Linked DNA regions of Aminobacter aminovorans. The protein of the gene in region 1 interacts with the protein of each later gene in a pairwise test. Links are inferred from orthologs where the notes say so. Each region holds a gene or a part of one and is shown in the gene's direction. Other genes may lie near its edges.

Evidence for each region. Proteins that work in one complex are often made in the same cells at the same time.
Region 2: the proteins of DY201_RS02345 (region 1) and DY201_RS04735 interact in binary tests that used the Escherichia coli proteins (3 or more experiments, as listed by UniProt). The link is inferred for Aminobacter aminovorans from one-to-one orthologs.

Annotation. Positions count from the first base shown.
Region 1 is NZ_UFSM01000001.1:475,739-480,582, forward strand. What follows is about bases 770-4,074. They hold DY201_RS02345 ([protein-PII] uridylyltransferase), read left to right. Parts: upstream 770-1,078; coding sequence 1,079-3,874; downstream 3,875-4,074. Other genes in these bases: DY201_RS02340 (glycosyltransferase family 10 domain-containing protein), read left to right, coding at 770-996; murJ (murein biosynthesis integral membrane protein MurJ), read left to right, coding at 3,921-4,074. Outside these bases: more of DY201_RS02340, read left to right, coding at 1-769; more of murJ, read left to right, coding at 4,075-4,844.
Region 2 is NZ_UFSM01000001.1:967,568-971,261, forward strand. Bases 770-3,694 are described here. They hold DY201_RS04735 (P-II family nitrogen regulator), read left to right. Parts: upstream 770-2,025; coding sequence 2,026-2,364; downstream 2,365-3,694. Other genes in these bases: DY201_RS04725 (ubiquinone biosynthesis hydroxylase), read right to left, coding at 770-839; DY201_RS04730 (acyl-CoA thioesterase), read left to right, coding at 932-1,804; DY201_RS04740 (ammonium transporter), read left to right, coding at 2,395-3,694. In the rest of the region: more of DY201_RS04725, read right to left, coding at 1-769. UniProt on the Escherichia coli protein: Involved in the regulation of nitrogen metabolism. Regulates the activity of its targets by protein-protein interaction in response to the nitrogen status of the cell.

The DNA of each region.
Region 1 (4,844 bases):
TTCTGGCAGGACATGCCGCCGCGCCGCGCCGTCGAAACGTATGTCGCGCCTTGGGCGCGGGCATGCGGCATCGCCATCGAATATTGCGACGAGCTTGATAAGGCCGACCTCGTGTTGATCGGGCCTTTCGCGCCCAAGAACCAGAATGTCGCCGGCACCCGCATGCCCGACGTAGCGGCCGGCGACTATGAGCGCGTCTTCCTGACGGGGGAGAACGCGACACCGCTGATGGACCATTGCGAATGGGCGCTGGCCTTCGACTACGAGGCCGATATCGGCAACGAGCGCTACATGCGCTACCCGCTTTATGTCTGGAGCAGCGGCGGCGATTCGATCCTGCACTGGCTGGCGGGACTGCCGTCCGAAACGCCTGAACAGCGCGCGGCCCGGCCGCACTTCTGCGCCTTCATCTACGGCAACAAGCGCGCCAAGCTCCGCCGCTGGCTGTTCCGGGGGCTGTCCCTCTACCGCAGGGTCGACGCGCCCGGGCGGGTGCAGCGCAATTGTGCCCCAATCGGCAACTCCCGCGACGACAAGCTGGCGTTCCTCAGGAAGAGGCGCTTCACCATCGCCTTCGAAAACAGCAGCGCGGCGGGCTACACCACCGAGAAGCTCGTCGATGCGATGCTCGCCGGCAGCGTGCCGATCTACTGGGGCAACCCGCGGGTCGCCGAAGACTTCGACGAGCGCTGCTTCATCAACTGGCATGCCCATGAGAAGCGCATCTGCGACAGACTTGCATTCGGCTGGCAGCCGCTGGCGCGGTCACATTTCATGCGCAAGTTGGCGACGCCGCTGACGCTGATTTCGGTGGCGCGGCGCACGGTCGCGGCCGACCGTAACCCGGCCCTCTTCGAGGCGTTCTTCGCGCAAAGCCCGCTGACGGAGAACTCGCGAAAATTCCTTAACGAGACGGCGATCGCCGGGCGCTGGGAAAAGATCCTGCAGGCGGCACAAGCGCGGGCCATGGCCAAGCAAGGCATTGCTGCCGGTTGAGCGGCGCCCCGATCTCGGCCATACCCATGGCAGACAATTCGCGCTATAGACGCCGCCACAAGGGCGAGGCCAGCCGAGGCAGATGAACAAAGTTCCGCTCAAACTCGAAGAGCTGATCGACGCGGACGCACTGCGCCGCGAACTGACGGCGCAGACCCGCGATGGCGACGGCACCGACCCCGCGGTGCGGGCCAAGGCGCTGCAGCTGTTCAAGGAACACATCGCCGCCGGCAAGAAGATCGCCGAGAACATGCTGATGGACGATGGCGGCGGCACCTGCTGTGCCGTGCGGATCTCGCACCTGATGGACGAGATCATCCGCGTCCTCTACGACTTCGCCGTCACCCACGTCTACCGCGCCAAGAACCCCTCCTCGGCGGAGCGCATGGCGGTGGTGGCCGTCGGCGGCTACGGCCGCGGCACGCTGGCGCCGGGCTCCGACATCGACCTGTTGTTCCTGCTGCCCTACAAGCAGACGCCATGGGGCGAGCAGATCGTCGAGTACATGCTCTACATGCTGTGGGACATGGGGCTGAAGGTCGGCCACGCCACCCGCAACATCGACGAGTGCATCCGCTTGTCGCGCAGCGACATCACCATCCGCACGGCGATTCTGGAGGCGCGCTTCATCTGGGGCGAGCAGAAGCTCTGCGACGAGCTGATCGACCGCTTCGACAAGGAGCTGGTGAAGGGCACGGGCCCCGAATACGTGCAGGCGAAACTCGCCGAGCGCGATGCCCGCCACGCCAAGGCAGGCGAAAGCCGCTATCTTGTCGAGCCCAACATCAAGGACGGCAAGGGCGGGCTGCGCGACCTGCACACGCTGTTCTGGATCGCCAAATATTACTACCGCGTGCGCACCGGCGCCGAGCTGATCAACAAGGGCGTGTTCACCGAAGGCGAATACGGCCAGTTCGTCGAGGCCGAGGATTTTCTCTGGGCGGTGCGCTGCCACATGCATTTTCTGACCGGCAAGCCGGAGGAGAGGCTGCATTTCGACATCCAGCGCGAAATCGCGCAGCGGCTCGGCTACACCACCCAGCCGGGGCTATCGGCGGTCGAGCGCTTCATGAAGGACTACTTCCTGGTGGCCAAGGAAGTCGGCGACCTGACCCGCATCTTCTGTGCGGCGCTGGAAGAGGAGCAGGCCAAGGACGCACCGGGCTTCCACGGGCTGCTGCAGGGCTTCTCCAGGCGGCGGCGAAAGCTTGCCGGCACCAGCGACTTCATCATCGACAACCAGCGCATCAACGTCGCCGACGACAAGGTGTATTCGCGCGACCCGGTCAATATGCTGCGCTTCTTCTGGTTCGCCGATCGGCACGGGCTGGAATTGCACCCCAATGCGCTCAAGCTTCTGACCCGCTCGCTCGGGCTGGTCGACAAGGGCCTGCGGCGCAACGAGGAGGCCAATCGCTATTTTCTTGAAATCCTGACCTCGGACCGCAGCCCCGAGCTCAACATGCGGCGCATGAACGAGGCCGGACTGCTCGGCCGACTGATCCCCGATTTCGGCAAGATCGTCGCGATGATGCAGTTCTCGATGTATCACCACTATACCGTCGATGAGCATCTGCTGCGCTGCATCGGCGTGCTCTCCGAGATCGAGCATGGCGACGGCGCCAAGATCCATCCACTCAGCCATTCGCTGATCGGCGGCCTGAAGAAGCAGCGCGAAGTGCTCTATGTCGCGGTGCTGCTGCACGATATCGCCAAGGGCCGGCCGGAGGACCATTCGGAGGCCGGCGGCAAGATCGCCCGCCGCATCTGCCCGCATATGGGGCTGTCGCCGACCGATACCGAAACCGTCGCCTGGCTGGTCGAGAACCACCTTGTGATGTCGATGACGGCGCAGACGCGCGACCTCAACGACCGCAAGACCATCGACGATTTCGCCGACGTGGTGCAGTCGGTCGAGCGACTGAAGCTTTTGCTGATCCTGACCGTCTGCGATATCCGCGGCGTCGGGCCCGGAGTGTGGAACGGCTGGAAGGGCCAGCTTCTGCGCACGTTGTATTACGAAACCGAGTTGCTGCTGACCGGCGGTTTTTCGGAGCTGTCGCGAGCGGAACGCACGGCGGCGGCACGCGAGATTTTGGCCGAGGCGCTGGCCGACTGGCCCGAGGCGGCGCGGCGGAAATATGTCAAGCTGCACTATGACAACTACCTGCTGACCGTCGACCTGGAAGACCAGAAGCGCCACGCCGAGTTCATCCGCGGCGCCGACGCGGCCGGCAAGCAACTGTCGACGATGGTGCGGACCCACGAATTCGAGGCGGTCACCGAGATCACCATCCTGGCGCAGGACCATCCGCGCCTGCTGTCGGTGATTGCAGGCGCCTGTGCGGCGGCCGGAGGCAACATCGTCGACGCACAGATCTTCACCACCGCCGACGGCCGGGCGCTCGACATCATCCTGATCTCGCGCGAATTCGACCGCGACGAGGACGAGCGGCGACGCGCCGAGCGTGTCGGCCAGCTGATCGAGGACGTGCTGTCTGGCCGGGCCTGGCTGCCGGAGATGATCGCCAAGCGGGCCAAGCCGAAGCGCGGCCAGAAGACCTTCCGCATCCAGCCGCGCGCCGAAATCCGCAATGCACTATCGAACCGTTTTTCGGTGATCGAGGTCGAGGGCCTCGACCGCCCAGGCTTCCTGTCGGAGATCACCGGCGCGCTGTCCGACCTGTCGCTCGACATCGCTTCGGCGCACATCACGACTTTCGGCGAGAAGGTGATCGACACATTCTACGTCACCGACCTGACCGGCCAGAAGATCGACAACCCGACACGGCTCGAAAACATCCGCAGCCGGCTGATCGCGACCCTTGAGGGCGCAACCGCCGAGCGGACCAAGGCCAGGGCTGCGGCCGCCGAATGACGCCAGCCATGATCCCGCCCACATCCGCAAGGCATCGTCGCGCGCCATGTCATTGATCAAGAAATTTGCGACCGTTGCCTCGGGCACGCTGATGAGCCGGGTGCTGGGCTTTGCGCGCGAGATGCTGATGGCGGCAGCGCTAGGTACCGGGCCGGTGGCCGACGCCTTCTATGCGGCGTTCCAGTTTCCCAACACCTTCCGCCGGCTGTTTGCCGAAGGCGCATTCAACGCGGCCTTCGTGCCGTTGTTCGCCAAGGAGATCGAGGCCAATGGCGTCGAGGGTGCCAAGCGCTTTTCGGAGGAAGTGTTCGGCGTGCTGTTTTCGGCACTTCTGGTACTGACGATCGCCATGGAACTGGCGATGCCGCTGATCGTGCGCTTCGTCGTGGCACCGGGTTTCGCCGACAATCACGAGAAATACGACCTGACGGTGGCGCTAGCCACCATCATGTTCCCCTATCTGATCTGCATGTCGCTGGCAGCGATGATGAGCGGCATGCTGAATTCGCTGCGCCGCTATTTCGCCGCGGCGATCGCCCCGGTGTTCCTCAACATCATCCTCGTCGGCGTGCTGGGCAATGCCTGGTATCGCGGCCATGACGGACTGACGGTCGGCTATGCGCTCGCCTGGGGCGTGCTGGCGGCAGGTCTCGTGCAGTTGATCATCGTCTGGATTGCGGTGCGCCATGCCGGCATATCGATCGGCTTCCGCCGACCGAAGCTGACGCCCAACGTCAAGCGGCTGCTGTGGCTGGCGTTGCCCGCCGCGATCACCGGCGGCATCACCCAGATCAACACCTTGATCGGCACGGCCATCGCCTCTGGCCAAGACAGTGCCGTGTCGTCGCTGAACCTTGCCGACCGGGTCTACCAGTTGCCGCTCGGCGTCGTCGGCGTTGCTGTCGCCATCGTGCTCTTGCCGGAGCTGTCGCGGGCGCTGAAGTCGGGCAACAAGGTCGAGGCGGCCAAC
Region 2 (3,694 bases), 490 kb from region 1 along the record:
TTGCCCTCGACGCGGATCTCGCCGAGCTTGAGGCCGAAGCGCTGCTCGAGCTCGATCTCGAAGACGAACGGATCACCCGAGACAAGCTTGTCGGCGTCCTCGGTGCGTTCGGTCCAGACGATGGACGAGCGGTTGGTGCCATCCTTCGTCGGCTTGAGCGGCAGCGTTGCGAAAGGGCCGGCCGGCAGGAAATGCTCCTCGGCGCGGCCGCCATGCGGGCGTTCGTGCACCACAGTGCAGACGATGCCGGACTGGCCGTATTCCCAGCGCACCGTCTTGATGCCGGCCATATCGCGCAGCTTGGAGTTGACGCCGTCGGCGGCGATGAGAAGGCGCGTGTCGATGCTGATACCGTCGGCAAGATGGACCTTGGCGCCGGCGATGGCGGCCTCGAAGGCCTGGACGGCAACACCTTCGATGATGTCGATGCCGAGTTCGGCGGCGCGGCGGCGCAGGGCGCCGTTGAGCAGCCGGTTTTCGATCATGTGGGCGAAAGGTTCGCCGGCGCCGATCTCGCCGTCGAAGGTGAGGAAGACCGGACGGACCGGGTCGGCACTCTTCGAATCGGTGATGATCATGTCGTTGATCGCCTGCGCCTCGGGCGAAATCTCTTCCCAGCAGCCGAGCTGGTCGAGCATCCGACAGGCGGCGGCGGCGATGGCGGAGGCGCGCCCGTCCTTGCGCCAGACCTCGGCGGGCGCTGCGTCAACGATGGCGATGTGCAGATTGGGCCGCGCCTGCTTGATCGAGACGGCAGTGGCGAGGCCGACATAACCGGCGCCGGCGACGAGCACGTCGAGCTGCGTCGATTTCTTGTCGTCAGATTCGCGCGTGACCATGGCGGCGTCCTTTACGGCTAGGCTTCCCGCCTTGACTCGACGGGGGCTTCCTGCTGGAAACCGGGTATACTTCGTCCCGAAAAGGGGAAAGCATGCCGGCCGGAATACAAGAGCTTCTCAGCATTCTCAATCTCGAGAAGCTGGAACACAACCTGTTCCGTGGTCGCAGCCCGCAGGTTCAGTGGCAGCGCGTGTTTGGCGGCCAGACGATTGCGCAGGCGCTGGTGGCGGCACAGCGCACCGTTGACGCGGACCGGCACGTGCATTCGCTGCACGGCTACTTCATGCGCCCCGGCGACATCACCGTGCCAATCATCTACGAAGTCGACCGCATCCGCGATGGAGGAAGCTTCACCACGCGGCGCGTCGTGGCGATCCAGCACGGCCATGCGATCTTTTCTCTCGAAGCGTCGTTCCAGGTCGAGGAGCAGGGCCTGGAATACCAGATGCCGATGCCGCTCGACGTGACGCCGCCGGAAGAGCTGAAGTCGCAGCGCGAGCTGCTGCAGGAAGCAACCCATGTGCCCGAGCAGATCAGGCTGTTCTGGGCCAAGGAGCGGCCGCTTGAACTGAGGCCCGTCTATGCCGAGCATTATTCGAGCCGGGACAAGCTGCCGCCGCTGCAGAAGGTGTGGATCCGCCTGACGGGGCCGGTGCCGAACGACCGCGCACTGCGCTGTGCGGTGCTTGCCTATCTTTCCGACATGACGCTGCTCGATACGGCAACTTTTGCCCATGGTCGCGGCATCTTCGATCCCGACATCCAGGCGGCGAGCATCGACCACGCCATGTGGTTCCATCGCGAGCATTCGCTCGACGGCTGGCTGCTCTACACCCAGGACAGCCCGTCGACCTCGGGTTCGCGCGGCTTCACGCGGGGCGCGCTCTATGCCCAGGACGGCACGCTGGTCGCCTCGGTGGCACAGGAAGGGCTGATACGCCTGCGCACCAAGCCTACGAAATAGGCATTTTGGATAATTTGCACATTCCGTGAGCAGATGCTTTGCTGCGCCTGCGAAGGAAGTCGCTTGCGTCCAGCACATTTTCCTTAAATTTCAGACGGTTGGCTTGTGCCGGGGCAAACTGGCACGGAGCTTGAATAGCCTTGGTCACTCACCGGTGGTCTTCGGGTCCGCTGGCGACGTCTGCAACGCGGGGGACCCGCATCAGCAAGGGGTGAAACCTGATGAAAATCGTGATGGCTATCATCAAGCCGTTCAAGCTCGACGAGGTACGCGAAGCGCTGACCAATGTCGGCATCCAGGGCCTGACCGTCACCGAAGTCAAAGGCTACGGACGGCAGAAGGGACATACCGAGATTTACCGCGGCGCCGAATATGCCGTGAGCTTCCTGCCCAAGATCAAGATCGAAGTCGCCGTCTCGACCGACCTCGTCGACAAGGCCGTGGAAGCGATCACCGGTGCCGCCAAGACCGGCCAGATCGGCGACGGCAAGATATTCGTCTTCGGCATCGACCAAGCCGTGCGTATCCGTACCGGCGAAACCGACACTGACGCGCTCTGAGCGGGCCAACCAATTCTCATGGAGACCTCAATGCAAATTCCAACCTCATTGAAGACGGCAGCGCGGACGGCCCTTGTCGGTACGCTTGCGCTGACCGCCCTGGGAACGGTCGTGGCCTTCGCCCAGGAAGCCGCACCCGCGGCAGCAGATGCCGCTGCAGCCGCGCCCGCGCCCGCCGACGTCATGGAAAAAGGCGACGTCGCCTGGATGCTGACCTCGTCGCTGCTGGTGCTGTTCATGGCACTGCCGGGCCTGGCGCTGTTCTATGGCGGCCTGGTGCGCGCCAAGAACATGCTGTCGGTGCTGATGCAGTGCACAATGATCGTGGCGCTGGTGATCGTGATCTGGACGTTCTGGGGCTACTCGATGGCCTTTGGCGACGCGCCTAGCCCGTATTGGGGCGGCCTCGGAAAGGCATTCCTTGCCGGCGTGACGCCCGAGAGCATGGCGGCGACCTTCACCAAGGGCATCGTCATCCCCGAATACGTCTTCATCGTCTTCCAGATGACCTTTGCCTGCATCACGCCGGCGCTGATCGTCGGCGCCTTTGCCGAGCGCATCAAGTTCTCGGCTGTGCTTCTTTTCGTGGCGCTGTGGGTGACGGTCGTCTACTTCCCGATCGCCCATATGGTCTGGGATTCGGATGGCCTGATCTATGGCTGGGGCGCGCTTGATTTCGCCGGCGGCACCGTCGTGCACATCAATGCAGGCATCGCTGCCCTGGTCGGCGCGCTGGTGATCGGCAAGCGCACCGGCTACGGCAAGGACAACATGGCTCCGCACTCAATGACGCTGACCATGGTCGGCGCCTCGATCCTGTGGGTCGGCTGGTTCGGATTCAATGCCGGCTCCAACCTCGAAGCCAATGGCGGCGCAGCCCTGGCCATGATCAACACATTCACCGCCACTGCCGGCGCGATCCTCGCCTGGGTGATCATCGAAGTCGTTGCCCGCGGCAAGGCGTCGATGCTGGGTGCGGCCTCCGGCATGGTGGCGGGCCTCGTTGCGGTGACACCGGCTGCCGGCTTCGTCGGCCCGGTCGGCGCCATCGCACTGGGCGCGATCGCCTCGGTGATCTGCTACTTCTTCGTGGCAGTGGTTAAGATCAAGCTGGGCTACGACGATTCGCTCGATGTGTTCGGCATCCACGGCGTCGGCGGCATTGTCGGCGCCATCGGCACCGGCGTCTTCAATGCCAAGGCGCTGGGCGGCATCGGCTACGGCGAAATGTCGATCGGCGGCCAGGTGTGGACGCAGTTCCTCGCTGTGTCGGTGACGGTCATCTGGTGCGGCATCGGCTCGCTGGTGATCTACAAGCTGGTCGATCTGC